Regions from separate parts of the Pseudomonas sp. ZT5P21 genome, predicted to be linked through region 1. Evidence: riboswitches for the same ligand, from Rfam matches in the RefSeq annotation. Region 1 holds a riboswitch; the other holds the start of a gene.
The links. Region 1 has a riboswitch for cobalamin ahead of cobW (cobalamin biosynthesis protein CobW). Riboswitches for the same ligand answer to the same signal wherever they lie in the genome.

Region 1 (15,595 bases):
GCCTGACAGTACGGTCGATGCCTGGGCCATTCTGTTTCTGATCATTCTGGTCGTGGGCACCGCGGTATTCTGGGTCAGTCATCAATAACCGACCCCGTCCGGGCCCGGTTCCGACAATTGGTCGGACATAACCCGCGATAAGCTTCGTTTGCCGGTGTTCGTTGGCTATGCTCGGCGGACTTGCGGGGGCTCGGACGATCAATGATGAAGTTGTCGCGGCCAACGACCTACCGCTATCCGTTCAGCCTGCAGGCCCTGACGCGCTAAACCCCCGCCAGCATGACCACCAGTTGCACGATGCCGTAGAGTGTCAGTGCAAACACTGCCGTGAACAGAATCCCCAGCATCACGAAATGGCTGGGCTTGCCGTGAGCAAAATCCCGGGCCCGATTCTTCCCGCTCTGCACCCCGAACGCCGCCGCCATGACACTGTGCAGCATCTGCCAGAAAGTGGGCGGCTTGTTGTTGACTGGATCCTCCATAAACCCCTCGTCACCAATATGTGAAAAGTAAGCATAGACAATTCAGGGCATGCACAAAGCAAATGTGGGAGCGGGCTTGCTCGCGAATGCGGTGTATCAGGCGACATTATTGTTAACTGACACGGCCTCTTCGCGAGCAAGCCCGCTCCCACAGGGGATCTCTGTTGGTCACAGTATTGTGGCCAGGAGACTAGGTTAGTTGTCGTAACCCAGGTTAGGCGCCAACCACCGCTCGGTCACACTCAACTCCTGACCTTTGCGCGAGGTGTAGCTTTGCACCTGATCCTTGTCGACCTTGCCCACGGCAAAGTACTGCGCCTGCGGGTGAGCGAAGTACCAGCCGCTGACTGCCGCCGCCGGGAACATTGCATAGTGCTCGGTGAGGAACACGCCGCTACGGCCTGCTTTCATTTCGCTCGCTTCAGGGTCGAGCAATGCAAACAGCGTCGACTTCTCGGTGTGATCGGGGCACGCGGGGTAGCCCGGGGCAGGGCGGATGCCGGTGTACTGCTCTTTTATCAGCGCCTCGTTGTCCAGCGTCTCGTCTTTGGCGTAACCCCAGTAATCCTTGCGGACCTGTTGGTGCAGCCACTCGGCGCAGGCCTCGGCCAGGCGATCAGCCAGGGCTTTGACCATGATCGAGTTGTAGTCGTCGCCGGCATCCTGATAGGCCTTGGCCACTTCTTCGGCGCCGATGCCGGCAGTGGTAATGAAGCCACCCACGTAGTCGGTCACTTCGCTGTCCTTCGGTGCCACGAAGTCGGCCAGGGAGAAATTCGGCTTGCCGTCGGTCTTGATGATTTGCTGACGCAGGTGATGCAGTTTGGCCAATGGCTTGCCGTCATCGCCGTAGACTTCGATGTCGTCGTCACGCACCTGATTGGCTGGCCAGAAACCGAACACCGCACGGGCGCTGATCAGTTTCTCGTCGATCAGTTTGGCGAGCATTTCCTGCGCGTCGGCGTACAGCGCAGTGGCAGCTTCACCGACCACTTCGTCTTCGAGGATGCGCGGGAACTTGCCGGCCAGGTCCCAGGAGATGAAGAACGGCGTCCAGTCGATGTATTCGGCGAGGACTTTCAGGTCGATGTTGTCCAGCACTTTGGAACCGGTGAAGGTCGGTTTGACCGGCGCATAGGCGCTCCAGTCGAACTGCGGCTTCTTGGCGATGGCCGCCGGGTAGCTCAGGCGTTCGGTGCGGGCGCTGCGGTTGGCAGTACGTTCGCGAACGTCGATGTATTCCAGACGGGTCTTCTCGACGAACGCCGGCTTCAGTTCCTTGGACAGCAACTGCGTCGCCACGCCCACGGCACGGGAAGCATCGGTGACATAGATCACCGCGTCGTTGCTGTACTTCGGCTCGATCTTCACCGCCGTGTGCGCCTTGGAGGTGGTTGCACCACCGATCATCAGCGGCAAGTGGAAGTCCTGACGCTGCATCTCGCGGGCGACGTGAACCATTTCATCCAGCGAAGGCGTGATCAGACCGGACAAACCAATGATGTCGCACTTCTGCTCCTTGGCCACCTGCAGGATCTTCTCGGCCGGCACCATCACGCCGAGGTCAACGATGTCGTAGCCGTTACAGCCCAGCACCACGCCGACGATGTTCTTGCCGATGTCGTGCACGTCGCCTTTCACCGTCGCCATCAGTATCTTGCCCTTGGCTTGCGGCTTGTCGCCTTTTTCCAGCTCGATGAACGGAATCAAGTGCGCCACGGCCTGCTTCATCACGCGGGCGGATTTCACCACTTGTGGCAGGAACATTTTGCCGGCGCCGAACAGGTCACCGACGATGTTCATGCCGGACATCAGCGGGCCTTCGATCACTTCGATCGGGCGGGCGAACGACTGGCGCGACTCTTCGGTGTCTTCGACGATGTGGGTGGTGATGCCCTTGACCAGTGCGTGCTCCAGACGCTTGTTGACGTCCCAGCCGCGCCACTCTTCGGTCTCGGCTTCCTTGACGCTGCCGTCGCCCTTGTATTTGTCGGCGATGGCGAGGAGGGCGTCGGTGCCGTGCGGGGTGCGGTTGAGCACCACGTCTTCGACCGCGTCGCGCAGCTCGGCCGGGATCTGGTCGTAGATTTCCAGTTGACCGGCGTTGACGATACCCATGCTCAGGCCGTTGCGGATGGCATACAGCAGGAACACCGAGTGAATCGCCTCACGCACCGGGTTGTTGCCACGGAACGAGAACGACACGTTGGACACGCCGCCCGAGGTCAGCGCGTACGGCAGTTCGTCACGGATGTAGGCGCAGGCGTTGATGAAATCCACGGCGTAGTTGTTGTGTTCTTCGATACCGGTCGCGACGGCGAATATGTTCGGGTCGAAGATGATGTCTTCCGGCGGGAAGCCGACTTCGTTGACCAGAATGTCGTAGGAGCGTTTGCAGATTTCTTTCTTGCGCGCTTCGGTGTCGGCCTGGCCGGCTTCGTCGAACGCCATCACCACCACGGCCGCGCCGTAGCGCTTGCACAGTTTGGCGTGATGAATGAACTGTTCAACGCCTTCTTTCATGCTGATCGAGTTGACGATGCCTTTGCCCTGAATGCACTTCAGGCCGGCTTCGATCACTTCCCACTTCGAGGAGTCGATCATGATCGGCACGCGAGAGATGTCCGGTTCACCGGCAATCAGATTGAGGAAGGTCACCATGGCCTTCTTCGAATCGAGCATCCCTTCGTCCATGTTGATGTCGATCACCTGGGCGCCGGCCTCGACCTGCTGCAGGGCAACTTCCAGGGCTTCGGTGTAGTTGTCTTCGCGGATCAGACGGGCGAATTTGGCCGAGCCGGTGATGTTGGTACGCTCGCCGACGTTGACGAACAACGAGCTGCGATCAATGGTGAACGGCTCCAGACCCGAGAGGCGGCAGGCTTTCGGAATGTCCGGAATTTCACGCGGCGCATAACCCGCCACGGCATTTGCAATGGCTTCGATGTGGCCCGGCGTGGTGCCACAGCAGCCGCCGACGATGTTGAGGAAACCGCTTTGGGCGAATTCTTCGATGACCTTGGCGGTCTCCGACGGCAGCTCGTCGTACTCGCCGAATTCGTTAGGCAGGCCGGCGTTCGGGTGCGCGGAGACGTGAGTGCTGGCCTTGTTCGACAGCTCTTCCAGGTACGGGCGCAGTTCGCTGGCGCCGAGGGCGCAGTTCAGGCCGACCGAGATCGGTTTGGCGTGGGCGACGGAGTTCCAGAACGCTTCGGTGGTCTGGCCGGACAAAGTACGACCAGAGGCGTCGGTGATGGTGCCGGAAATCATGATCGGCAGTTCGATGCCCAGCTCTTCGAACACCCCTTGCACGGCGAAGATCGCGGCTTTGGCGTTAAGAGTGTCGAAGATGGTTTCGATCAGGATCAGGTCGGCGCCGCCTTCGATCAGGCCTTTGGTGGCCTCGGTGTAGTTCTCCACCAGTTCATCGAAGGTCACGTTGCGGTAGCCGGGGTTGTTGACGTCCGGCGACAGCGAGCAGGTGCGGCTGGTCGGGCCGAGCACGCCGGCGACGAAGCGAGGCTTGTCCGGGTTCTCGAGAGTTTTCGCGTCGGCGACCTTGCGCGCCAGGCGAGCGCCTTCTACGTTCAGTTCGTAGGCCAGTTCTTCCATGCCGTAATCGGCCATGGAAATCCGGGTAGCGTTGAAGGTGTTGGTTTCCAGAATGTCAGCGCCGGCATCCAGGTAGGCCTTTTCGATGCCACCGATCACGTCCGGGCGCGTCAGCACCAACAGATCGTTGTTGCCTTTGACATCGCTTGCCCAGTCGGCAAAGCGCTTGCCACGATAATCCTGCTCCTCGAGCTTGTAGCTCTGGATCATCGTGCCCATGCCGCCATCGAGAATCAGAATGCGCTCTTTGAGGGCGTGCTTGAGAGCTTGAAGGCGAACACTGCGATCGGACATTGGGACTACTCGAAAAGACCATGACGAAGGGCCGGGATCATAACAAACCTGTGCGCTTTTAGAGCATGTGCGGTTTTTGCATGAATATCGCTCATGTTGCGAGGGGGGATGGCCCGGTAGAATCGCCCGGCATTTTCCAGGATCAGGAACGCAGACATGGCGTATCGCGTCATCACCAGCATATTTATGCTGTTTTTAAGCTGGGGTGCCGTTGCGCAAGGTCTGGCCATTTCCTACAGCCGCGACATACAACCGATCTTCACCGAAAAGTGCGTCGCCTGCCACGCCTGCTATGACTCCGCGTGTCAATTGAACCTGGGCAGTGGTGAAGGGGCGGTCCGTGGCGCGACCAAGAATCCGGTCTACGACGGAGAGCGAAGTCAGGCGGCGGCCCCGGCCCGGTTGTTCTATGACGCTTTCGGCAAGCGCGCCTGGCAGCAAAAGGGCTTCTACTCGGTGCTCGACACACAGGGCAGCCAGGCCGCGTTGATGGCGCGGATGCTGGAACTGGGTCACAAAACACCTCTGACACCCAATGCCAAATTGCCGGAAGACATCGTCCTGGGCTTGAATCGTGAGAACAGGTGCGCGATGCCGGCCGAGTTCGACGGTTACGCCGGCACTCATCCGAAGGAAGGCATGCCGCTGGCGGTCACCGGCCTGACCGATCAGCAGTACCAGACGTTGCAACGCTGGCTGGCCTCGGGTGCGCCGATCGATAAGCAAGGTCTGGTTCCCTCTGCGAAGGAAGCCTTGCAAGTGGTGCAATGGGAAAACCTGCTCAACTCGCCGGGCGCCCGGCAGAGTCTGGTGGGGCGCTGGTTGTTCGAGCATTGGTTCCTCGCCCACATTTACTTTAAGGATGGCGAGCCGGGGCATTTCTTTCAGTGGGTGCGTTCGCGCACGCCGACGGGGCAACCGATTGACCTGATCAACACCCGCCGCCCGAACGATGACCCGGGAACCCAGGTGTATTACCGTTTGTGGCCGGTGCAGGGCGTGATCGTGCAGAAGACCCACATCACCTACCCGCTCAGCGCGGCGAAGATGGCACGGATCAAAAGCCTGTTCTACAACGGCAGCTGGCAAGTCAACGCCTTGCCGGGTTACGGTCCGGAGCGCCGGGCCAACCCGTTCAGCACCTTCGAGGCGATCCCGGCGCAGGCGCGGTATCAGTTCATGCTCGATAACGCCGAATACTTCGTGCGCACCTTTATTCGTGGGCCGGTCTGCCGCGGTCAGATCGCGACCGACGTGATCCGCGATCATTTCTGGGCGCTGTTCCAGGCACCGGAACACGACCTCTACATCACTGACCCCAATTATCGCGGCCAGGCCACGCCGTTGCTGGCCATGCCCGGGCAGAACGATGACGTTGGCAGTGTCCTGAGCCTGTGGCATGACTACCGCGACAAGCGCAACGAATACGAGGCGCTGCGCCGCGACTACTACGCTGATTCACCGGCGCCGAGCTGGTCGACCTTGTGGGCTGGAAACGACAATGCGTTGCTGAGCATTTTCCGGCATTTCGACAGCGCCTCAGTGAACAAGGGTCTGATCGGCGATGTGCCACAAACGCTGTGGCTGTTCGATTTCCCGCTGCTGGAACGCACGTATTATCAGCTGGCAGTCAATTTCGATGTGTTCGGCAACGTTTCCCATCAAGCGCAAACGCGCCTGTACTTCGACCTGATCCGCAATGGCGCCGAGCAGAACTTCCTGCGTCTGATGCCCGCCGATTCGCGGGACGGCTACCTCGACGACTGGTACCAGCGCGGCGGCAAATTCAAGATGTGGCTGGACTATGAAGCCATCGACAACGACAAACCCACCGCGCTGAAGCTCGATGAGAAAGACCCGAAACGCGACTTTGCAATGCAACTGCTGAGCCGTTACGGCGAGCTCAATGCCAGGCCCGATCCGATCAACCGTTGTGACGGGGCGTATTGCTCACGGCCGAACATTGATCCGGCGTTGCAGAGTGCCGAGCAGGCCCTGAGCCGCCTGACGTCGCGTCCTGCCGCCGGACTGAAAGTCATCGATCAGTTGCCGGAAGCAACAATGCTGCGTATCGAAACGGCGAGTGGCGAGCGCGAGGTTTACAGCCTGTTGCGCAACCGCGCGCACAGCAACGTGGCGTTCCTGTTGGGCGAGTCGCTGCGTTACCAACCGGGGCTCGACACGCTCACCCTTTTCCCTGGCGTACTCAGCAGCTATCCGAACTTCATGTTCAACATTCCCGCCGATCAGGTGCCAGCGTTCGTAGAGGCGATGGAAAATACCCGGGACGCCAACCGATTCGAAAAAATCGTCGAGCGCTGGGGAATTCGCCGTAGCCATCCGCAGTTCTGGTTCTACTTCCATGACCTGAGCCAGTACGTCCAGGAAACCGACCCGGTGGAAGAGGGCGTGCTGGACATGAACCGCTACGAGAATCTTTGATCGACTTTTTTGTGGTGTGCCGGTGTCGGCACTTTAAGGCACCGCTGAATTAATGTGAGAGCGGGCTTGCTCGCGAAGGCGGTGTGTCAGACAAAACAATGTCGACTGACACTCCGCCTTCGCGAGCAAGCCCGCTCCCACAGGGAATTTGCGGGGATTTGTGGAGTGCGATCGAGAGGGCTGTCAATGTTGACGCATTTGGCCGTGGCGAGCTGGCGCTTTCCTGACATAAATACTAGGACTTTGTGTGGCGCGATGATTGGCGTAAACTGCGCGCAAGCCTGCGAGGAGTTTCCATGACCGCTATTACCATCACCGACGCCGCCCACGATTACCTGGCTGATCTGCTCTCCAAGCAGAACACCCCGGGCATCGGTATCCGCGTCTTTATCACCCAACCTGGCACCCAGTACGCCGAAACCTGCATTGCCTACTGCAAGCCGGGCGAAGAAAAACCAGAAGACACCGCGCTGGGGCTGAAAAGCTTCACGGCGTATATCGACTCGTTCAGCGAAGCTTTCCTGGACGACGCGGTTGTCGACTACGCGACCGACCGCATGGGCGGCCAGTTGACCATCAAGGCGCCAAACGCCAAAGTCCCAATGGTCAACGCTGACAGCCCGGTCAATGAACGCATCAACTATTACCTGCAGACCGAGATCAACCCGGGGCTTGCCAGCCACGGCGGTCAGGTCAGCCTGATCGATGTGGTCGACGACGGTATCGCCGTGTTGAAGTTCGGCGGCGGTTGCCAGGGCTGCGGCCAGGCGGACGTCACCCTGCGTGAAGGCATCGAGCGCACCTTGCTCGAGCGCATTCCCGAACTGAAGGGTGTGCGTGACGTGACCGACCACACGCAGAAAGAAAACGCCTACTACTAAGGTGTTCGCTGCGACATGAAAAAACGGCACCCGTGAGTGCCGTTTTTTTATGTGTAAAAATCACTGGCCCCATCGCGAGCAAGCTCGCTCCCACAATGATCTTTGTTGTAGGCAGCATGTGTTTGCGCTGAAAATCCAATGTGGGAGCGAGCTTGCTCGCGATGGGGCCCTAAGGTCTGTAAAGATGTGCATGCCCGGCACGGTACAGCGATGACTCACTAAAGTGATCACTGCCCAACACCCGACCCACCAAAATCAACGCCGTACGCCGAAACCCCTTCGCCTCAACCTTCCCGGCAATATCCGCCAGCGTCCCCACCACCCAATCCTGATCCGGCCAGGTTGCCCGGTGAATCACCGCAATCGGACAGTCCGCGCCGTAATGCGGCAGCAACTCAACCAGGATTTTTTCCAGATGATTGACCCCAAGGTGAATCGCCATGGTCGCGCCATGCTGCGCCAGGCTCCCCAGCTCCTCACCGGCGGGCATTGCAGTCTTGTCGGCGTAGCGCGTCAGAATCACGCTCTGTGACACGTCCGGCAAAGTCAGCTCAGCGCCCAAAAGTGCCGCACAGGCTGCCGTGGCGGTGACACCGGGGATGATTTCAAATGGAATGTCGAGTTCACGCAGATAACGAATCTGCTCGCCAATCGCCCCGTACAGACTCGGATCGCCGGAATGCACCCGCGCCACATCCTGCCCATTGGTATGGGCGGTCTTGATCAGTTCGATGATCTCTTTCAGGTGCAGTTCGGCGCTGTTGACCACCTGTTCGGCGCGGTGGCCTTCCAGCACGGCGGCGGGTACCAGGGAGCCGGCGTAGATGATCACCGGGCAGCTACGGATCAACCGTTGGCCTTTGACGGTGATCAGTTCCGGGTCGCCGGGACCTGCGCCAATGAAGTAGACGGTCATCGTCGTTTCCTGTCAGAAAAGGGGCTGGGCAACGCCTCAGATGAAGATTGCTCATAATCGAAGGCGCGGATTATCGAGGGTTTTACGCAGCGTAGGCCAATGCCAGAGTGGCCTGGGCGTATTTTTGTCGCGAGATCAGCAGTTTTGCCGGTGACTGAGCCAATTGTTCAGCGAGGGCAAGGGCGGCGCTTTCCGCTACGCCGTAGCAGCCGGTGCGTTCAAAAGCGATGTCCGAGCGGTGGCTGAGTCGCGGTTGATAACCGGCCAGTTGCTCACTGCTGAAGTACATCAGGGGCAGTTCGAGTTGTGCGGCGAGCTCGATCAGACCAGGTTCTTCGCGCTTCAGGTCGATGCTGGCCAAGGCCTTGATCTGGTGAAGCCCGATTTGATGCGCCTGTAACGCCTGATCGAGTAACGCCCGCAGCGTGCTGACAGGGCAGCCGCGCTGGCAGCCCAGGCCGACCACCAAAGTCGGCGCTGTGCCAGTATCCGTCATGCGGGGTATTGGCCATCGCTTTTGCGTCGGAACAACCAGGCGCTGATCAGGCCCAGGGCCAGCCAGAACGCCACATTGGTCAGCTGCGAAGCGATTTTGAACTGGGCTTCCAGGGCTTGCGGCGCGAGCATCGAGTGCACTTCCGGTTGCGGCGCGCCGATGACGTGAGGAACGGCGAGAATCGCCACGCCCAGGATCTTCATCAACCAGTGACGGCTGAACACGATCAGCGCGATGCCGGCAGCGGTGGACGCTGCAGTGCCGATCCACCAGATTTGCCGTTGTGCCAGATCCGCCGCGGCAGTGCCGGGCAGTTCAGGCGGCAGGCCGAGGGTCGGAGCCAGCACGAACGTTGCGTAACCGGCCAAGCCCCAAAGCAGACCCTGCGAGGTTTTGGTCGGCGCTCGCAAGGTGTAGAGGCCAGCGAGCATCAGGGCGAAACCCACTGCAACCACCAGGTTACCGCCGGTCGTCGACAGCACGCGCTGCCAGCCGTCTTCCGGTTCCCAGGCTTCGGAATCGTGGGTGTGAGCGGCGGTGCCGGCGGCGTGTTCATGAACTTCAACAGCAGCCGGCCCGGATTTCTCGTAGGTCTCGGCCTGCAGAATCAGCGGAGAGACCCAGAAGCTTTGCAGCAGGGTCAGCAGCAGGGCGGCCAGCAACCCGGTGAACCCTGCGGTTTGCGCAATACGCTTGATCATGTGGCAGGTCTCAATGGCACGGGAAAGCGGAGCTGTGACGGGTATCGTGCGCGGCGTTGTGCACGGCTTCGATGTGCGAGAAACCGGCGAAATACACGAGGCACGCGCCAAGGATCGATGCGCAGGCGGCAGCGGTCAGGCGTTGAGTCAAGGTCGTGGTGGTGGTGCTGGCTGATGTGTGGCCGGTGCTGCTGATGATCGACATGGCGCTTCCCTCTGGTCTGTCAGCGGGTGATATAGAGCGCATGGAAGGCCCCTGCGAATCGGGCACGCAGAAGTTCAAACAGCGCCCGCCCACCGCGGGTTTGTTATTCAGTGAACGCAATCGTCACTGTGTGTTGCGGGCCGGTCTCCGGGCTCGCGAGGGGCTTTGGCATTAACCGAAACCTGCAAGCATCACCTTCCCATGCCGAACTGCTGACACAGTGGATCTGACGCTTCGCTCGCTTACCGTTGCGGGGGCAGCACCGGACTGACATGGCTTTGAGTAAAGCACATGATTCACCGGTTTCCCGTTTCACCCTGTGAAGGGCACCCGTAACAAGCTGAGTAGGAGAGCATGGGCGAGGGTTGGGCGTCAATTGGCAGGAGTTCTCAACTCGAAACCGAGACTGGTACCTGTGGCGAGGGAGCTTGCTCCCGCTGGGTTGCGAAGCGACCCCCAACATTGCTTCAGGCATAACTCGCAAGCAAGTTTTACGACGGCTTCGCCGCCGAGCGGGAGCAAGCTCCCTCGCCACAAGGGATCGCGAGTGCCTCACGAACATTGACCCGCCCCAATACGATGCGTAGCCTTGCGCTTTCGAGGTTCTTCGGCGTTTGCCGAAGCTAAGAAGGGAACGCGGTCGATGCCGCGGCTGCCCCCGCAACTGTGAACGGTGATGTTCGCTGCCACGCCACTGCAAACCCTGTGCAAAGGTTCGCGGGAAGGCGCAGCGAATGCCAGGTTAGCGCCTGGCAAGCCGTCAGCCAGGAGACCTGCCTCGACACAGATTTCTCACTACAACCGGGCGGGGTGATCCGGTGGCGAACTCTTCCGCGCGCGCATCCGTCGCAGCGATTGTCGTCCCGTATGCCCGCCACCTTGCCAAAGGGCATCCGATGAAAACACTGGCCAAACTCCCCGTTACCATCGTTACCGGCTTCCTCGGCTCGGGCAAAACCACCTTGCTGCGGCACATGCTCGACAATGCCCAAGGCCGCCGCATCGCGGTGATCGTCAACGAGTTCGGCGAGTTGGGCATCGATGGCGAAATCCTCAAGCAGTGCTCCATCGGTTGCACCGAAGAAGAAGCCAGCGGCCGCGTCTACGAACTGGCCAACGGCTGCCTGTGCTGCACGGTTCAGGAAGAATTCTTCCCGGTGATGCGCGAACTGGTTGCCCGTCGCGGTGACCTCGATCACATCCTCATCGAAACCTCGGGCCTGGCCTTGCCCAAGCCTCTGGTTCAAGCCTTCCAGTGGCCTGAAATCCGCAGCGCCTGCACCGTTGATGCGGTGATCACCGTGGTTGACAGCCCGGCCGTTGCCGCCGGCACTTTCGCCGCCTTCCCGGATCAAGTGGACGCCCAGCGCAAACTTGACCCGAACCTGGACCACGAATCGCCGCTGCATGAACTGTTCGCCGACCAACTGGCCAGCGCCGACCTGGTGATCCTCAACAAAGCCGACCTGATCAGCCCGGAAGACCTGGCCCGCGTACGCCGGGAAGTCGCCGAAGAACTGCCGCCAGCGGTAAAAGTCATCGAAGCCAGCAGCGGTCGTCTGCCACTGGACGTGTTGATCGGCCTCGGCGCCGGTTCCGAAGAACACATCGACAGCCGCCACAGCCATCACGATCACCACCATGAAGGCGAAGATGATCATGATCATGATGCCTTCGATTCCATCTCCATCGAACTGCCACAAGCCGACGAAAGCCTGCTGCTGGACGCGCTGACCCAACTGGTGGTCAAGCACGGCATCCTGCGCGTCAAAGGCTTCGCCGCGATTCCGAACAAACCGATGCGTCTGCTGATCCAAGGCGTGGGCACGCGTTTCGACAAGCATTTCGATCGTCAGTGGGGCGCCGATGAAGCGCGCACCACGCGTCTGGTATTGATCGGCCAGGCGCTGGACGCCGCGCAACTCGAAGCGCAATTGCGCGCCGCGCTCAGCGTCTAGCCATGCACCTGCTCAGGACCCAGCCCGGCGGTTTCGTGTCGGATGACAACATCGCCGACCTTGGACAAACCCCGGCCGAGCTGGTGATCCTGTGCAGCGGCGATTCCAGCCTGGCGCTGCTCGCCGAAGCGGCGCAGCAATTGCCCGACGATTACCCGAGCGTGCGCCTGGCCAACCCGATGCAGGTGCAGAACCACGCGTCGGTCGACCTGTATTTCGATGAAGTGCTGCGCCACGCCAAGGTGATTCTGATTTCGCTGCATGGCGGCATTGCCTATTGGCGCTACGGCATTGAGCGACTGGTCGAGCTTTCGCAGCGCGGCGTGCAGCTGATTCTGGTGCCCGGCGATGATCGCCCGGATCCGGAGCTCAGCGACCTGAGCACGGTGATGGCAGAAGACCGTGATCGGCTCTGGCATTACCTGCGCCAGGGCGGTATGGCCAACGCCCTCGACCTGTTTCGCTGCCTGGCCAATCGCTGGCTGGAGCGCGACTATGCGTGGGCCGAACCGCAAACACTGCCGCGTACCGCGATCTACCACCCGCAAAAAAGCCCCGCCGCATTGAGTGATTGGCAAGCCGACTGGCAGGCTGGTCAACCCGTGGCGGCGGTGCTGTTTTACCGCTCGCATTTGCAGGCGGCAAACACCGCGTTCATCGATGTTTTCTGCCAGCGTTTGCAAGCGGCGGGGTTGAACCCCTTGCCGATTGCCGTGGCCAGTTTGAAGGAGCCCGGCTGCCTGACGGTGGTCGAGGACCTGCTGGACGAAGTCGAAGCTGGGTTGATTCTCAACACCACCGGTTTCGCCCAGTCCAGCCCCGAAGCGCCACATTTGCGACCGTTTCGCCGCAACATCCCGGTGATCCAGGCCATCTGCGCCCAGGACAACGAACCCGGCTGGCGTGCCAGCGAGCAGGGCCTCGGTCCGCGGGATCTGGCGATGCACATTGCGTTGCCCGAACTGGACGGGCGGATCATCAGCCGCCCGATCAGCTTCAAGGACCTGGCGTGGCGCAGCGAACGCAGTCAGTCCGACGTCGTTTGCTACCGGCCTGCACCTGAACGCATGGATTTTGTCGCCGAACTGGCGCGGCGCTGGATCGATCTGGCGCGGTTGCCGAACAGCGAAAAACGCATCGCCCTGATCCTCGCCAACTACCCGACCCGCGACGGGCGCATCGGCAATGGCGTCGGCCTCGACACACCCGCCGCTGCGTTGAATATCCTCCGTGCGTTGCACGCAGAAGGTTATCCGCTGCCCGCCGAACTGCCGGGCAGCGGCACCGCATTGATCCAGCAATTGCTCGGCAGTGTCAGCAACGACCTCGATACGCTCGACCAGCGTCCGTGTCATCAAAGCCTGGCGCTGGACGACTACACCTTGATGTTCAACGCCTTGCCCGAGGCCAACCGCCAAGCCGTGCTGGAACGCTGGGGCACGCCGGAAAGTGACCCGATGTGCCGTGGCGGGCGGATGATGATCGCCGGGGTGCGTTTCGGCCTGACCTTTGTCGGTATTCAACCGGCGCGCGGTTATCAGGTTGACCCGAGCGCGGTCTATCACGATCCGGACCTGGTGCCTCCCCACGGCTATCTGGCGTTCTACTTCTGGTTGCGCAACACCTACGGCGCTCACGGCGTTATCCACGTCGGCAAACACGGCAACCTCGAATGGCTGCCGGGCAAGGGCGTCGGGCTATCGGAAAACTGCTGGCCGGACGCGCTGCTCGGGCCGCTGCCCAATATCTATCCGTTTATTGTCAACGACCCGGGCGAGGGCGCTCAGGCCAAGCGTCGCACGCAAGCGGTGATCATCGATCACCTGATGCCGCCGCTCACTCGCGCCGAAACCTACGGCCCGCTGCGTAATCTCGAGCTGTTGGCCGACGAATATTACGAAGCGCAATTTCTTGATCCGCGTCGCGCCCGGGAATTGCAGCGCGACATCCTGCAACTGGTACGCGACACGCACATCGACCGCGAACTGCAACTGGACGACAAGCTCGACAGCGATGCCGATGCGGCGATCTGGCTGCCGCGTCTGGACACTTATCTGTGCGATTTGAAAGAGTCGCAAATCCGTGATGGCCTGCATGTGTTCGGCGAGTCGCCGACTGGGCGTTTGCGTATCGATACCTTGTTGGCGCTGTTGCGGATACCCCGTGGCGACGGGCGAGGGGCGCAATCGAGTTTGTTGCGGGCGTTGGCGAAGGCGTTTGAATTGGGTTTCGATCCGCTGGATTGTGCGTTGGCCGATTTGTGGACAGGGCCGCGTCCATTGGAACTGCAAACCCTCAACGATGAAGTCTGGCGCACGGCCGGCGATACCCGCGAACGCCTGGAATTGTTCGCCGCTCAACTGATCGAGCAGGCACTAAACCAGCCTCATGCCATCCCCGGACCCTGTGGGAGCGAGCTTGCTCGCGAAGGCGGAGTGTCAGTCGACATTGATTTGCCTGACCCACCGCTATCGCGAGCAAGCTCGCTCCCACAGGAGTCGTGTTGGTCCGACGTCAGCGCCATCATTGAGAGCCTGCGCGAAGTGGTCGCTCCTCGGCTCGACGCCTGCGGTCCCGCCGAAATGCGCGGTCTGCTCGACGCCCTCAGCGGTCGTTTCGTGCCGGCCGGCCCTAGCGGCGCGCCAAGTCGCGGTCGTCTGGACGTGCTGCCGACCGGGCGCAATTTCTACTCGGTGGACGTGCGCAACCTGCCAACCACCACCGCCTGGCGCATCGGTTTCCAGTCGGCGAACCTGATCCTTGAGCGGCACTTGCAGGACCACGGCGATCATCTGCGTCAGCTCGGCCTGTCGGTCTGGGGTACCGCGACCATGCGCACCGGTGGCGATGACATCGCGCAAGCCATGGCACTGATGGGCGTGCGCCCGGTCTGGGCGACGGGCAGTCAGCGCGTCGATGATTTTGAAATTCTGCCGCTGAGTTTGCTCGACCGCCCGCGGGTCGACGTGACCTTGCGCGTGTCCGGTTTCTTCCGTGATGCGTTTGCCAATCTGATCCGTCTGTTCGACGCCGCCGTGCAAGCGGTCGCCGCGCTGGATGAGCCCGACGATCTCAACCCTTTGGCGGCCAAGGTCCGCGCCGAGCGTGAAGCGTTACTGCAATCGGGCCTCGATGAAGAGGTGGCAAAACGTCAGGCGGGTTGGCGCATCTTCGGCGCCAAACCCGGCGCGTACGGCGCGGGTGTGCAGGGCGCTATCGATGGTCGTCTGTGGCAAAGTCGCGAGGACCTGGCCAAGGTTTACCTGAACTGGGGCGGCTACGCTTACGGCGGTACGGACGAAGGCACCGCCGCCCGCGAACAGTTCGCCCAACGCCTGAGCCAGGTTCAGGCCGTGCTGCAAAACCAGGACAACCGTGAGCATGACTTGCTCGATTCCAACGACTACTACCAGTTCCAGGGAGGCATGCTCGCCGCCGTGGAAAGTCTGAGCGGCGCAGCAGCGGCCAGTTACCATGGCGATCACAGCCAACCGGACTTGCCGAGAATCCGTACCTTGAAGGAAGAGCTGAACCGGGTGATCCGCTCCCGGGCGGCGAATCCAAAGTGGATCGACGGCGTGAAGCGCCACGGCTACAAAGGTGCGTTT
Region 2 (15,595 bases), 1.3 Mb from region 1:
AGCAAAGGTTCGGCGTTCAGGGTTTCCAATACGTGTCGATGACCCGGCTCGGCGCCGCGATGACCGAACAACAGCCACTGGCGGCAGTCAGGATTCAAACGCACCGCCACCAACGCGGCGACGCTGCAAATGAACCCATCCACCAGCACCGCGACGCCTTCCTGGGCACACGCCAGATACGCGCCGACCAACGCTGCAATTTCGAAACCGCCGAGGTTAAACAGGGTTTGCAGCACGTCTCCACGCTGAGCGCTGTGCAAGGCCAAAGCGCGTTCGATGACCAGGGCTTTATGGCTGACACCCGCCGCGTTCAGGCCGGTGCCCGGCCCGGTCAAGTGCACCACCGGGCAATCCAGCAACGCAAAGGCCAACGCACTGGCTGCCGTGGTGTTGCCGATGCCCATCTCGCCACCGATGAACAACTGCGCGCCCGTCGCGAGGGCACGCTGCACGCTGTCACGACCGGCCTGCAAGGCAAGTTCACCCTGGACTTGAGTCATGGCCGGGCCGTCGACTAAATTCGCGGTGCCCGCACCGATATTCAGGTGAAGCACGCCCGGCAGATTCAACGATGGCGTCACCGTGCCGAGGTCGACCACCTCAAGCGGAGCCCCGAGCTGGCGCGCCAACACACTGATCGCTGCGCCACCGCTGACGAAGTTGTGCAGCATCTGCCCGGTGACTTCCTGGGGAAACGCCGACACGCCTTCAGCGACGACGCCATGGTCACCGGCAAAAATCGTGATCCACAGCTGATCCAGGCTCGGCTTCACTTGCCCCTGCAACCCGGCCAATTGCACCGCCAGCGACTCGAGCCGCCCAAGGGAACCGGCGGGCTTGGTCAATTGCTGTTGCCGTGCTTCAGCCTGCTCGATGGCTCGGGCGTCAATCGGCTTGCACGGGTTCAGCCACCAGGATTGAGTCATAACGCAGTTCCTTTCAAAGTCAGGGGCAGGCCGGCGACGGTCAGGACGACTCGCTGACAACGTTCGGCCAGAGCTTGATGCAGCCAACCGGCTTCATCGACGTAGCGGCGAGTCAATTCGCCCAGCGGCACGACACCCATTCCGGTCTCGTTGCTGACAAAAATGATTTCACCCGGCAATTCAGCCAGGCAGTCCAGCAAGGCTTCGCGCTCGGCAGTCAGTCGCTCGGTGTCGTTGAGCATCAGCAGATTGGTCATCCACAGGGTCAGGCAATCCACCAGCAGGCAACGATCGGCGCGGGCGGTTTCGCGCAGGACACGGGCGAGTTCCACAGGCTCTTCGATCAACGCCCACTCAGCCGGACGACGGACGCGATGATGGGCGACCCGTTCGTTCATTTCCCAATCCAGCGGTTGGCTGGTGGCGATGTAGGTCACGGGCAGACCGCTGTCGGAGGCGAGTTTCTCGGCTAGACGACTTTTGCCGGAGCGGGCGCCGCCGAGGATCAGTTGCAGCATGGTTCATTCCTTAAAATCTTCGGTGACTGTGCCGGCCTCATCGCGAGCAAGCTCGCTCCCACAGGGACCGAGCCTGTTCGACAAATTTTTTGTTCACCCACGGGACCCGTGGGAGCGAGCTTGCTCGCGATGAGGGCAGTGCGGCCACCTCAAATCCCGCAGAGCTCACGCAGCAATCGGGTATCCAGATGCTTCTCCACCAAATCCGCCAGCCGCTCGATATCGCGCTCACGCAATCCGTGGTAATCCACTTCCTGTACATCCAGCAAACCCGCCCACCGCAACAACGCACTGCACGCCGCTGGCGATTCAAACAGGCCATGCAGATAAGTCCCGAAAATCTGCCCGTCGACGCTTTGCGCACCCTCGCAACGACCATCGCCCAGCTGCACGGCGGCATTTTCCAACGCCGGCCCGGTGGTCACGCCGGCGTGAATTTCATAGCCACTGACTTCAGCATTCTCCAGCGCCAAACGCCCGCGCACATTGCGCAGTTGCTTCTCTTCTTCGAGCTGCGTTTCAAACGCCAACAAACCCAGACCGGCGCTGGAGCCCGGCGCGCCTTCGAGTCCCAGCGGGTCGTGTACCTGCTCGCCGAGCATCTGCAGACCGCCGCAAATCCCCAGTACTTTTCCGCCGTAGCGCAAATGCCGGGCGATGGCGGTGTCCCAGCCATTGGCGCGCAAATACGCGAGGTCGCTGCGCACGCTTTTCGAGCCGGGAAGAATGATCAGGTCAGCGGGCGGAATTGCCTGACCGGGGCCGATGAATTGCAGGTCCACTTGCCGGTGCAGGCGCAGCGGATCGAAATCGGTGTGGTTGCTGATGCGCGGCAAGACCGGCACCACCACTTTGAGCACTTGATCGGCCTTGGCGGTCTGGCGCTGGTCGATGCCGTCCTCGGCCTCCAGGTGCAGGTCGATCACGTACGGCATAACGCCGATCACCGGTTTGCCGGTGCGCGCTTCCAGCCAGTCGAGACCAGGTTGCAGCAAGGCAATGTCGCCGCGAAAACGGTTGATGATGAAGCCTTTGACCCGGGCCTGTTCGCTCGGCGACAGCAGTTCCAGGGTGCCCACCAGATGCGCGAACACGCCGCCGCGATTGATGTCGGCGATCAGCACCACCGGGCAATCCACCGCCTCGGCGAAACCCATGTTGGCGATGTCCCCGGCGCGCAGATTAATTTCGGCCGGCGAGCCTGCGCCTTCGACCATGACCACCGGATACGCCGCGCTCAGCCGCTCATGGGAGGCCAGCACCGCTTGCATGGCGATGGCTTTGTAGTCGTGATACGCGACCGCGTTCATCGTCGTGACGGCGCGACCATGAATGATCACCTGAGCGCCGGTGTCGCTATTGGGTTTGAGCAGCACCGGATTCATGTCGGTGTGCGGTTGGAGATGGGCGGCCTGAGCCTGCACCGCTTGCGCACGTCCGATCTCGCCACCGTCCGCGGTCACGGCACTGTTGAGCGCCATATTCTGTGGCTTGAACGGCACGACGCGCACACCCTGACGCGTGACCCAGCGACACATCGCCGTCACCAGTGTGCTTTTGCCTGCGTCGGAGGTGGTGCCTTGCACCATCAACGTGGTCATCGGGTTTCCTTGGCATAGGCTTCGAACGCCTGATCGAGTCGGTTCCAGTCGGCCTCTTCGCCAGGCAGGCCGAAACGCAGGCTGCTGTTGTGGGCGAACAACCGCAGCAGAATGCCGCGCCGTGCCATGAATTCATGCAGCTCTTCGGCGCGCTCGGTCATCCGCCATTGAAACAAGGCGCAACCGCCCTGAGGTTTAAAACCGTGTTTTTCCAGCAGCAGCGCCAGACGCTCGCTGGCTTCTTCGGTACGCGCGCGCTGCCTGGCGTGCCCTTCGGTATCCAGTAAACAGGCATGGCCCACCACACGAGTCGGTCCGCTGACGGCCCAAGGTCCGACTTGTTCGGCGAGCAACTTGAGCAACTTGCGCTCCGCCAGCACAAATCCCAACCGCACACCGGCCAGACCGAAAAACTTGCCGAAAGAGCGCAGCACGATCAACCCGACCTGATGGGCACACGGCGCCAGGCTCAGCTGTGGCGTGTTATCCATGAACGCCTCGTCCACCACCAGCCAGCCACCGCGCTGGGCCAGCCTGGAATGCCAATCAAGCAGACGGCTCGGGGTCAGGCTCAGGCCGGTGGGATTGTTCGGGTTGACCACCACCAGCACGTCGAGACTGTCGATGAAAAAGTCGACTTCCTGCTCCAACACTTCACGCACGATGTAGCCGCTGCGGCGCCAGGCTTCGGCATGCTCGGCGTAACACGGCGACAGCACGCCGACCTTGCCGACCCGGCGCAAACGGGGGAGCAACTGAATCGCCATTTGCGAGCCGGCCACCGGCAATACCTGCGCGGCACCGTAGTATTCGCAGGCCGCCTGCTCCAGTCCGTCATCGGTTTCCGGCAACCGCGCCCAGGCGCGCAGCGGAATGTCCGGGACCGGAAACGGCCAGGGCGCGAGGCCGGTGGACAGGTCGAGCCAATCGGCTTCGGCGATCCCGTATTCGAGCGCCGCCTTGCGCAACCGTCCACCGTGTTCAAGCATAGAATTCAGCTCCCACGCAGAGAATCAGCAGCCATAACCATACCCCGCGCTGGACCAATTGCCAGCCGCGGTCGATGGAATCGGCATCCGCCGGCGCGCCTTCCCCCAGTGGCGGACGCTGATGCAATTCACCGTGATAAATCGCCGCCCCGCCCAACTCGACACCCAGCGCACCGGCACCTGCGGCCATCACCGGACCGGCGTTCGGGCTGTCCCAGGTCGGGCCTTGTGTACGCCAGCATTTCAGCGCGAGGCGGGTTTTGCCCAGCAGCGCGTAAGTCAATGCCACCAGTCGTGCCGGGATATAGTTGAGCACGTCGTCGATCTTTGCCGCGGCCCAGCCGAAACGTTCGAATCGTTCGTTGCGATAGCCCCACATCGCGTCCAGCGTATTGCTCAAACGGTAGAGCACCACGCCTGGCGCACCAGCCACGGCAAACCAGAACAGCGCGGCAAACACCGCGTCGCTGCCGTTCTCCAGGACGGATTCGGTGGCGGCGCGGGCGACTTCGGTTTGATCCAGTTCACTGGTCTGGCGGCTGACCAGATAGCCGACGCGTTTGCGCGCCTCGTCCAGATCATCACTGCGCAGCGCCTTGGCAACCGGCTCCACGTGTTCTCCGAGGCTACGCATGCCGAGCGCGCAATAGAGCACGAGAATTTCAACGATCCAGCCGACATAAGGCGCCCAGGAGAAAGCCGTGGCGAGCAAGGTCAGCGGCACGACTGCGATCACCCAGGCGGTGACGCCGTGGCTGCGCCAGCCGCGTCCACCGCCGTTGAAACGTTGTTCGATGCGGTCGGCAAAACGGCCGAACGCCACCAGCGGATGCCAGCGTTTGGGTTCACCCAGCAGCGCATCCAGCGCAACCGCGGCGACACTCAACAACGCCACACTCATTGACTCACTCCCCAATAATTTTCATACAGCAATTCGCTTAGCGGCCGCGCCTGCGCCCAGCCTTCGAGTACCAGCATCGGCGCCGGATAGAATTCCTTGACCGGCCCGAGGCAAAGAATCGCCAAAGGCTTGGCCCCGGCGGGCAAGCCCAGCAGGTCGGCCAGGGCTTGCGGCTCGAATAGCGAGACCCAGCCCATGCCCAATCCTTCGGCACGGGATGCCAGCCACAAGTTCTGGATCGCGCAGGACAACGAGGCCATGTCCATTTCCGGCAAGGTGCGGCGGCCAAAAATGTGGCGTTCGCGATCGTCCATCAGCGCAGCGACCAACACCTCGGCACAGTCGTTGATGCCTTCGACTTTCAGCTTCATGAATTCGTCGGTGCGCTCGCCCAGGGCTTCGGCGGTGCGGACGCGCTCTTCTTCCACCAACAACCGGATCTTGCCGCGCAGGGCGCGATCGCTGACGCGGATGAAGCGCCAGGGCTGCATCAAGCCGACGCTCGGCGCCTGGTGCGCGGCTTCGAGCAGGCGCCGGAGCAACTCAGGCTCGACGGTGCCGCCGCTGAAGTGGCGCATGTCGCGGCGTTCGGCGATGGCACGGTAGACCGCTGCGCGTTCGGCCTGGCTGAATGCGTTGTCAGTCATGGCCTCTTCGCGAGCAAGCTCGCTCCCACAGGAATTTGAGTTTCTGCAGGTAATACACGGTCAACTGTAGGAGCTGGCTTGCCAGCGATGGCGGCCTCAAGGTCAGGTAGAAATAGTGCGGCGATCGCTTTCGGATTCGACGGAAAATAGAAATGCACATAAGAAGCCGTCATCCGCCCCTCACGATATACCGCTTCCGCCCCACGCCCGCCATTAGGGCTGAGGCCACGGGCAATCGGCTCAAGTTCGGTACTGGTCAACGAATGATGATAGGTATGCCCACGGAGCGAGCCTTCCGGCAACTCGACCGCCTGCAGCGCCAGCGCTGCCAGCCGTTTTTGCATCACCGCATCACCGGCCAGCAAACCGACCAGCTCTGCGCGAGTGCCTTCGACATCGGTCAGCGAGTCGAGCAGATACAGCATGCCGCCACACTCGGCCAATAATGGTTTGCCCGCCGCGTGATGAGCACGAATGGCGTTGAGCATCGGGGTGTTCTGTGCCAGCGCCACATGGTGCAATTCCGGGTAACCGCCCGGCAAATAGAGGCTATCAGCCTCCGGCAACTGCGCGTCGCGAGTCGGTGAGAAAAACAGCAATTCGGCGCCCATGGCTCGCAGCAAATCCAGACTCGCGCCGTAGGTGAATGCGAAGGCATCATCACGGGCAACAGCGATTCGCACACCGGCCAGCAACGGCTCGGCAGCGATCACGTCAGGCGCGGCGAATTCCACTGCGGGAGGCAGCGCGACTTCGCAACTGCTGGCCAGGGCATCCGCCGCCGCATCAAGACGCAGATCGAGATCATTCAATTCACTGGCTTGAACCAGACCGAGATGCCGGCTCGGCAATTCAATCCCGGTTTCCCGGGACAACGCGCCATACCAGCGCAAGCCTTCAGTGAGGCTGCCTTCGAGCAACTGCGCATGACGCAAGGTGCCGACGCGGTTGGCCAGCACGCCGGCAAACGGCAAGTCCGGCTGATACTTCGCCAGCCCCAACGCGAGTGCGCCAAAGGTCTGCGCCATCGCGGTGCCGTCGATCACCCCGAGCACCGGCACACCGAAGTGCCGCGCCAGATCGGCGCTCGACGGCGTGCCGTCGAACAGCCCCATGACGCCTTCGATCAGGATCAGGTCGGCTTCACCGGCGGCGTCCCACAACAGTCGACGACTTTCTTGTTCACCAACCATCCACATGTCCAGTTGATACACCGGCGCACCGCTGGCGCGCTCGAGAATCATCGGGTCGAGAAAGTCCGGTCCGCATTTGAATACGCGAACCTTGCGCCCCTGATTGCGATGCAAACGGGCCAGCGCGGCGGTGACGGTGGTCTTGCCCTGACCGGAGGCCGGCGCGGCAATCAAGACCGCCGGGCAATGACGTGGTTGATTCACAGCTCGACGCCTTTTTGCGCTTTGATCCCGGCCTGGAAGGCGTGCTTGATGACGCCCATTTCAGTGACGGTATCGGCCAGTTCGATCATCTCCGGCTTCGCACCACGACCGGTGACCACCACGTGTTGCATCGGCGGACGCGCCTGCAAGTCGCTGAGCACCCGATCGAGGTCGAGGTAACCGTGCTTGAGGGCGATGTTCAACTCATCCAGCACCACCAGGCCGATCGACGGGTCTCGCAGCAGTTCACGGGACACTTCCCAAGCGGCTTCGGCGGCGGCGATGTCCCGTTGGCGGTCCTGGGTTTCCCAGGTAAAACCCTCGCCCATCACATGAAAACGCACCTGCTCCGGAAAGCGCCGGAAGAACCGTTCTTCACCGGTGCTGTTGCGGCCCTTGATGAACTGAACCACGCCGCACTGCATGCCATGGCCCATGGAGCGGGCGAGCATGCCGAACGCCGAACTGCTTTTGCCTTTGCCGTTGCCGGTCAGCACCAGCAGCAGGCCGCATTCATTCGGCGAGTTGGCGATGCGTTCGTCGATCACGGCTTTTTTGCGCAGCATGCGCGCCAGATGGCGTTCGTCACGATCGGGGGTATCAGTCATGGGGAGCTCTCCGTTGAGGCTGGATAACGGCGGGCAGGCGCAAGAATAGACGGCAAGAAGCCTGGCATCGCCCACCGTGATGCCGCTGGATGGATCAGGCCGGTCTCCGGGCTCATGAGCGGCGTTTCGCCTGACTGCGCGCCTTCCCATGTCGATATCGGCACAGTGGCTCTGATGCGCAGTGTTCACTCATTTACCGTTGCGGGGGCAGCGCCGGGATCGTGGTTGTTCATCAGTTGAACGAACGCCTCACCGGCTTCCCTGTTTCACTCTGTCGACCAAGGCCACAGAGCACCTGAAACAAGCCGCGAAGGTTAGAGGGTTGGGGGTGGAGCGTCAATTAAAGCCGGGAAGCCGTCGGCTGAAAAACTGCCGCTGATCAAATAACTGACGCCAATCTTGTGCCACACTTCGAGCGGTGATATCAAAGAGCCACAACCCCATATCACAATAACAAGGGTAAGCCACATGCAAGGTATGATCATCAGCAATCCGAAGCTGGAATTCCTGCGTCCGGTGCTCGAACGCTGGTTTGACTGTATCGACCGTTACAACGCCGTTCGCGGCGATAACGACACGCCTTATTGGTACGACGAAAAAGCCAACCTCGGCTTGCTCTCGGCCGCCGCCTGGATGGCAGAGATGGTCACGCTGCAACAGACGCCGACCCGCAAACAAAACGAAGAAGGCGAACGCAACGCCCGCGCCGACCTGTTCATCGCCGCCAGCGAAGAGCGCGCTTACCTTCAGGCCACGCAGCGCTGGCCCCGAGTCAACAGCCTGAACCTGACACAGGCGCTGGCTGATATCACCAGCGACGCCCGGCGAACCAGCTACGCCAGCGACCTGAAACTCGGTTGCCTGTTCGTTGCACCGCAAAAAGCCCAGCACGGCGCTAGCCCGGAAGAACTCCAGGACATGGTCGATGACCTGCAAAAGGAACATACCTGCGCCGTCGCCTGGTATTTCCCCTACGCCTACCGCAAGTTGCGCAACGAAGCCGGCCACTACCACCCCGGTATCGCCGTGCTGTTCAAGTAAGCTCGCGGCTGACCGGTTGAACCATCGCGGGTTTGCGCTTCTCTATTGATCAGGTCACTGCATTTATAGGGAAGATCAGCATGCGCAAGCCCCAGCTCGTTCTCGTCATCGCCCTCGCCGGAGGGCTCGCCGCCTGCGGTGAAAGCGCCAGCCTGCAAGTCTCCGACGGCACCGGCCCGTCGCCCAAACTTCCAGAACCGAACAAAACCCTGATCCCAACGGTGAACATTGCCCCGGCGATCGGCTGGCCGGCCGGTGTGCAACCCACAGCGGCGGCGGGAACTCAAGTGACGGCATACGCTGAAGGCCTCGATCACCCGCGCTGGCTGTATGTGCTGCCGAACGGTGACGTGCTCGTCGCTGAAACCAATGCGCCGCCTAAACCCGACGATGGCAAAGGCGTTAAAGGCTGGGTCATGAAGAAGGTCATGGGCCGCGCTGGTGCCGGCGTACCGAGCCCTAACCGCATTACGCTGTTGCGGGACAAGGACCGCGACGGCATCGCCGAAACCCGCACGGTGTTTCTGGAAAACCTCAACTCGCCCTTCGGTATGACCCTGGTCGGCAATGACTTGTATGTCGCTGACACGGACCGCTTGCTGCGTTTCCGCTATGAGGATGGCGACACGGCAATCAAGTCGCAGCCGATCAAAGTGGTTGATCTGCCGGGCGGCACGCTGAATCACCACTGGACGAAAAATGTCATCGCCAGCAAGGACGGCAGCAAGCTTTACGTTACGGTAGGCTCCAACAGCAACATCGGCGAAAACGGCATGGATCAGGAAGAAGGTCGCGCGGCGATCTGGGAAGTGGATCGTGCCACCGGCAATCACCGGATCTTCGCCTCGGGGATTCGCAATCCAAATGGTTTGGCCTGGGAGCCGCACAGCGGTGCTCTATGGACGGCTGTCAACGAGCGGGATGAAATCGGCAGCGACCTGGTGCCGGACTACATCACTTCCGTAAAAGAGGGCGGATTCTACGGCTGGCCTTACAGCTATTACGGCCAGCACGTCGACATCCGCGTTGAGCCGCAAAAACCGGACCTGGTAGCCAAGGCTATCGCGCCAGACTACGCGGTCGGCCCGCACACCGCTTCACTGGGCCTGACGTTTGCTGAAGGCAACACGCTGCCGGCGCAATTCAAGGAAGGCGCCTTCATCGGCCAGCACGGCTCGTGGAACCGCAAGCCGCACAGTGGTTACAAAGTGATTTTCGTGCCCTTCAGTGCCGGCAAGCCGACCGGGCAACCGGTTGATGTGCTCACGGGTTTCCTCAATGCAGAGGAGAAAGCCATGGGCCGGCCAGTAGGTGTGGTGATTGATCAGCAAGGCGACTTGCTGGTGGCGGATGATGTGGGGAACAAGGTGTGGCGGGTGTCGGCGGTCAAGTAATCTCCAACGGCCAACTTATAGCTGCGAATCAAGGATTGCGCGCAAGATGCTCAGGCTGCAATACACGCTTGGCGCTCAGGTAGGCTTTTTGCCAGTAAGCCTTGGACAAGCTGTCGAGCTTCACGGTGCCACCGGTGGCGGGCGCATGGACGAAGCGACCTTCGCCGACATAGATCCCGGCGTGACTGACCTGAGAGCCGCCATTGGTCGCGAAGAAAAGCAGGTCACCGGTTTGCAGGCCTTCCTTACCGACATTGGCCGCTTGCATGCTGATCATCTCGCGGGTGGTGCGTGGCAGAGATATGCCCGTGACGTCACGGTAGACATAACCGATCAGGCCGCTGCAATCGAACCCGGAATCCGGCGTGTTGCCACCCCAACGATAAGGCGTACCCACCAGGCCCAACGCACGAAACAGCACGTCTTCGGCCTCGGGCGAAAACGGTTGGGCGGAACTGAAAACGATCGGCGCGCGAACTACCGGCGCAGGCGGTGGTGTGCGGCTGGCGCAGGCGCTGAGCAGCGCTGCGAAGAACATCAGTGCGAGGCGGGCCGACATTGTCATCTGCAGAACATCCTGATCTGGCTGCGGCTTTTTTCTGCCGACGGAGCAGAAAAGAAAACCGCCTGCGCAGGACGCAGGCGGTTTGCCATCAATAATAGATCAGGATTCTAGCGGCTATGCGCCAAACTTCAAGTAAGACTTTAAGTTCGCCTTACAAGTTGTCCGCCTACTCTGTTTCAGAAAGGCTATGTCGCCACTAGATGCGGCGACAGCAAGGACAATTACTTGCGTGCCGTGACCACGGTTGGGGCCATCGCGAGTGCGCGCTTGGCTTCGATGAAGGTTTTGCTCCAATAGCTGTCGCCGAGGCTATCAACCCGGACGCCACCGCTTTTGCGGCTGCTGGAGTGGATGAACTGGTTGTCGCCGAGGTAGATCCCGGCGTGACTGACACGACCGCGACGGCCATTGGTGGCGAAGAACAGCAGATCGCCCGGCTTGAGCGCGCTTCGAGCAACCAACGGCGCGTCCACGTTGATCATTTCGCGAGTGGACCGCGGCAGGTTCATGCCGGCCTCTTCACGGAACAGATAACCGATGAAGCCGCTGCAATCAAAGCCAGCCTCGGAGGTGCCGCCGAAACGGTAACGGGTACCGATCAGGGACATGCCACGTTCGAGGATGCTGTCGGCCAATACCGGAAGCTGGTACGACTTGCCGTCGGCGAAGTTGGCCAGTTCTTTGTCGGAGGCTACGCCGTCCTGGTAAAGAGAGTCCTGGAAAAGAACGGAAGACGATTGCGTAGTATCTGAATTTTTAACCTGTTGTTGAGGCGCTTGCTCGGACACGGGAGAGTGGGCAGCGCAACCGAACAACAGGGTAACGAGTGCGAGAGGCACGAGGGGTGCAAAGCGATTTAGCATGGGCACGACCGTGGCTGATAGTTGTAAAGAAGCCGAGACTATGCCCGCTATCATCCTCATTTGCAAATTCAATCGAACTTTATGTGACTTTCCGGTTTCGCGTTTCCATCTAAGCGCTTAAGCCCAATTTAGACACTTGCGCGATTTACGCCCTGTAGGAAAGCGAACTTTTTGGCGCCTGAAATATGCCAAAACCGTGCAAGAACCAGGCTTTACCAGCCCAGTGTCTCTTTAAGAAACGGAATGGTCAGCTTGCGCTGAGCTTGAAGAGAAGCCTGATCGAGACGTTCGAGAAGCTCGAACAACGCACTCATGCTACGAGTGCCTCGGGTCAAGATAAAATGTCCGACTTCATCGGTCAGGTGCAGTCCACGACGGGACGCACGCAGTTGCAGCGCACGCAGTTTGTCTTCGTCGGACAGCGGTCGCATCTGGAAGATCAGCGCCAGCGTGAGACGGGATTTCAGGTCCGCCAGCTTCACCGGCAATTCACGCGGCGACGTCGATGCTGCAATCAGCAGGCGCCGACCGCTGTCACGCAGTCGATTGAACAGATGGAACAACGCCTCTTCCCAGTCCGCCTTGCCGGCAACCGCTTGCAGGTCATCCAGGCAGACCAGTTCGTACTGTTCGAGGTTGTCGAGAATTTCGATACCGCGATCCATCAGCTCGGCCAGCGGCAGATACACCGCCGTCTCACCCATCTGTTCGAAGCGCAGGCAGGCCGCCTGCAACAAATGTGTGCGCCCTACCCCGTGCTTGCCCCAGAGGTAAATCAGGCTTTCGGTCCAGCCGGCGTCGGCTTCGCACAGCCGCTCGACATAGCCGAGTGCAGCGGCATTGGCGCCTGGGTAGTAATTGATAAAGGTAGCGTCATCACGCAGACGCACACCTAGGGGCAGCTGAATCGGTTTCATGCTGACTGAACAGTTCCAAAGGAACCGTTAGTGGCCTCTGTGTAAAGTTTGCGAAGTTTATACCCGTGACGCTGACCGCACAATGCGACAGACCATAAGCAAAATCAAAGGTTTGCGTTATCACACCGGTTTTATGAGTGATTTTTTGGCGGCGCATGTGACAGTCATGCATGAGATACCGGTCGGCCTGATACTGAACCAGGCCGCCCGCAATGCGTCATTGGCGAACCTTAAAGCTCAGGCTCGTCGACGCCGCCGTACACGTCAGAATCTTTATACAAGTCATGCATATGGCGTACGAGCACCATGATCACCGCGGCTACCGGCAGCGCCAGCAATATGCCGGTAAAACCGAACAGTTCACCGCCCGCCAGAATCGCAAATATCACCGCCACCGGGTGCAGACCGATCCGGTCTCCCACCAGCCAAGGCGTCAGCACCATACCCTCCAGGGCCTGGCCAACCATGAACACCGCAACGATGCCGACCATGGGGTACAAGTCACCACCAAACTGGAACAGACCGGCAATCAACGCCGCGCCAATCCCGATCACGAACCCCATGTACGGCACAATCGCCGCCAGGCCCGCGATCATCCCGATCAGCAACCCCAGCTCCAGCCCTACCAGCATCAGGCCCGCCGAATAGATCACACCCAGCGCCACCATCACCAGCAATTGCCCGCGCACGAACGCACCCAGCACTTCATGGCATTCGTCTGCCAGAGTCACGATGCGCTCTTCACTGTCGCGGGGCAGCAGGCTACGGATCTTGGCCATCATCAGATCCCAGTCACGCAGCAAGTAAAAACTCACTACCGGGATCAACACCAGATTGGCGATCAATCCGATCAATGCAAGGCCGGAAGCGGTCGCCTGGCTCAGCACCACACCGACGATGTCGGTGGTCTGACCCATGTGTTCGCTGAGCGCAGCCTTGAGTTTGTCGAATTTCCAGAACCCCTCCGACAGCCCGAATTTCGATTGCGCCCACGGCAATGCAGTATTTTGCAACCAGTCGAGCATCTGCGGCACCAGCTCGTACAAGCGGAACAACTGCTTGGCGAGCATCGGCACCAACACCAGCAGCAACGTAGTGAGGATCAAAGTGAACAGCGCAAACACCGCCACCACGCCCCAGGTCCGGGACAGGCCTGCCTTTTCCAGCCGATCAACCAGCGGGTCGAACAGATACGCCAGCAATAGCGCCACCAGAAACGGTGTCAGAATCGAATGCAACAGCCAGATAAACGCACAGAGCAGAACCACTCCACCCAACCAGAACCAACGCCGCGTATCGGCCATGTACCACTCCATATGCAGCTATATAAAGAAAGAAAACCTTACCAACGGAAACGCAATTGCGGCACCGGTGCAGGCGTTGACGCTACAGCAGGCGCCGAACCCTCGGCCACCGGTTGAACAGGCACCGTTGGTGCCGGCGCCTCCCCCGCTGGTACCTCTTGCAACTTCGCCAGCGACAATTGCGACCGCAACTGCTCGGCGCTGCCACTGACCCGGTAGAGAATCCGGTCAGCGTCAACACTTTGCAGGCGCGCGTTAAACGGCTCGAGCAAACGCCCAAGCGTCGCGTAACGCTCCAGATTCATACCCTGCACTTCCAGCAATTGTTCGCCCGAGGCACCCGGCTTGACTACAAAGCGTGGCGCGAGACGCTGACTGACCGCCAGCATCACCGCATCGGCCACGGCGGCCTGATCCGCCCCCTGCACGCTGCCTGCTTCCTTCTTATCACCCAGCCACAATTGCCATTTGGCCTGCCACGGACCACTCTCTTCACGGGCATGCACGGCCAGCAAGGCGTCAGCGTTGTAACGATCCGATGCGCCGCGCAAGGGCGCCGCATCCGTGCCTCCAAGATTTGGTGCCGTGGCGACCAGTTGCTCGCTCAGGTCCGCCAGTGGCAGACGCAGCGGCAGACCACGATGTTGTGCCGCGCGACGCAACGGCGCAGCGCTGGCCTGGCCATCACCGACCAGGCTCGCACCCTCGGCTGAGTCATTCAGCCACCACGTCAGAATCGATGGCCGGTTCGCACCCCATAACGACAGCCCGGCACGGCGCAACGCCTGCTCGGTGCTGGCCGGGTCGAAATCGACTTTCAGCACTTCTGGTGGGCCCGCGTCGAAGCCGTACTGGCTGATGATCTGCTGCGGGTCCTTGCGAATCGCCGCCAACCCCGAACTTTGCGCAGCCTTGGGATCGCCGGTCAGGCGCAACACCAGCGTGTCGAGCGCACGCTGAGTGGCTTGATCGCGCTCTTCCGGCGCCTGGCTGGTGACAGGCTCGCGCACCTGATAAAGGCTTTTGAGGGTTTCGGCATGACTCGCCAGACTGACAAGAGACAAACAACCCACAAACAATGATCTGAAAAAACGCATGGAAGATCCCTGACGACAAGAGCGGCTGGAAACTGACCGCATGAACAATCGAGCAAGGCTGTGACCACCGCCCGACGCAAAACATTCACACGTCCCGGTTAAGTTTTTCGCACTGCCATAACGATAGACGGTTAATCGCGATACCTTATACAGCCAAGCGGGAGGCGACCAACACGGGCAATACCGGTTTTTTTGTATCGATATGCCCCTGCTGTCGGCCTGAGGATGGCCGCTGCCCCTCAAGCCTGATAAAATCGCGCGCCTTCGCAGACCGGCAACAGCCGGGCGCCCTGAAATTCCCGCAAGGCACATGCCCTTCGTTTGTTTCGGCGGTCCCACTGGACTCGGTCGTTACCCCTGAATCCCCCCTAAAGGCCTGGATCATGAGCAAGCAACCCTCCCTGAGCTACAAGGACGCCGGTGTAGACATCGACGCCGGTGAAGCATTGGTCGAACGCATCAAGAGCGTCGCCAAGCGCACTGCGCGCCCGGAAGTCATGGGCGGCCTGGGCGGTTTCGGCGCCCTCTGCGAAATCCCGGCCGGCTACAAGCAGCCTGTACTGGTTTCCGGCACTGACGGCGTCGGCACCAAGCTGCGTCTGGCGCTGAACCTGAACAAGCACGACAGCATCGGCATCGACCTGGTGGCCATGTGCGTGAACGACCTGGTGGTTTGCGGCGCCGAGCCGCTGTTCTTCCTCGACTACTACGCCACCGGCAAACTCAACGTCGAAACCGCGACCCAGGTCGTCACTGGCATCGGCGCAGGCTGCGAACTGTCCGGCTGCTCCCTGGTCGGCGGCGAAACCGCTGAAATGCCGGGCATG

Region 2: it holds a riboswitch for cobalamin, as region 1 does, so the genes downstream of both, cobO (cob(I)yrinic acid a,c-diamide adenosyltransferase) here and cobW (cobalamin biosynthesis protein CobW) in region 1, are expected to answer to the same signal.

The regions. Positions count from the first base shown of each region.
Region 1 is NZ_CM142705.1:2,771,370-2,786,964, forward strand. It holds gene ACYZT9_RS12980 (DUF2970 domain-containing protein) at 264-482, opposite strand; gene metH (methionine synthase) at 678-4,388, opposite strand; gene ACYZT9_RS12990 (fatty acid cis/trans isomerase) at 4,545-6,830, shown strand; gene nfuA (Fe-S biogenesis protein NfuA) at 7,127-7,711, shown strand; gene cobM (precorrin-4 C(11)-methyltransferase) at 7,881-8,627, opposite strand; gene ACYZT9_RS13005 (cobalamin biosynthesis protein) at 8,710-9,123, opposite strand; gene ACYZT9_RS13010 (CbtA family protein) at 9,120-9,824, opposite strand; gene ACYZT9_RS13015 (CbtB domain-containing protein) at 9,835-10,029, opposite strand; cobalamin riboswitch at 10,151-10,378, opposite strand; cobalamin riboswitch at 10,613-10,824, shown strand; gene cobW (cobalamin biosynthesis protein CobW) at 10,926-11,987, shown strand; gene cobN (cobaltochelatase subunit CobN) at 11,990-15,595, shown strand, end outside.
Region 2 is NZ_CM142705.1:4,118,963-4,134,557, forward strand. It holds gene cobT (nicotinate-nucleotide--dimethylbenzimidazole phosphoribosyltransferase) at 1-926, opposite strand, end outside; gene cobU (bifunctional adenosylcobinamide kinase/adenosylcobinamide-phosphate guanylyltransferase) at 923-1,444, opposite strand; gene ACYZT9_RS19080 (cobyric acid synthase) at 1,594-3,045, opposite strand; gene cobD (threonine-phosphate decarboxylase CobD) at 3,042-4,034, opposite strand; gene cbiB (adenosylcobinamide-phosphate synthase CbiB) at 4,027-4,935, opposite strand; gene bluB (5,6-dimethylbenzimidazole synthase) at 4,932-5,582, opposite strand; gene ACYZT9_RS19100 (cobyrinate a,c-diamide synthase) at 5,579-6,979, opposite strand; gene cobO (cob(I)yrinic acid a,c-diamide adenosyltransferase) at 6,976-7,587, opposite strand; cobalamin riboswitch at 7,668-7,901, opposite strand; gene ACYZT9_RS19110 (hypothetical protein) at 8,056-8,628, shown strand; gene ACYZT9_RS19115 (PQQ-dependent sugar dehydrogenase) at 8,709-10,022, shown strand; gene ACYZT9_RS19120 (C40 family peptidase) at 10,051-10,587, opposite strand; gene ACYZT9_RS19125 (C40 family peptidase) at 10,809-11,450, opposite strand; gene hda (DnaA regulatory inactivator Hda) at 11,663-12,367, opposite strand; gene ACYZT9_RS19135 (AI-2E family transporter) at 12,598-13,671, opposite strand; gene ACYZT9_RS19140 (DUF2066 domain-containing protein) at 13,710-14,768, opposite strand; gene purM (phosphoribosylformylglycinamidine cyclo-ligase) at 15,152-15,595, shown strand, end outside.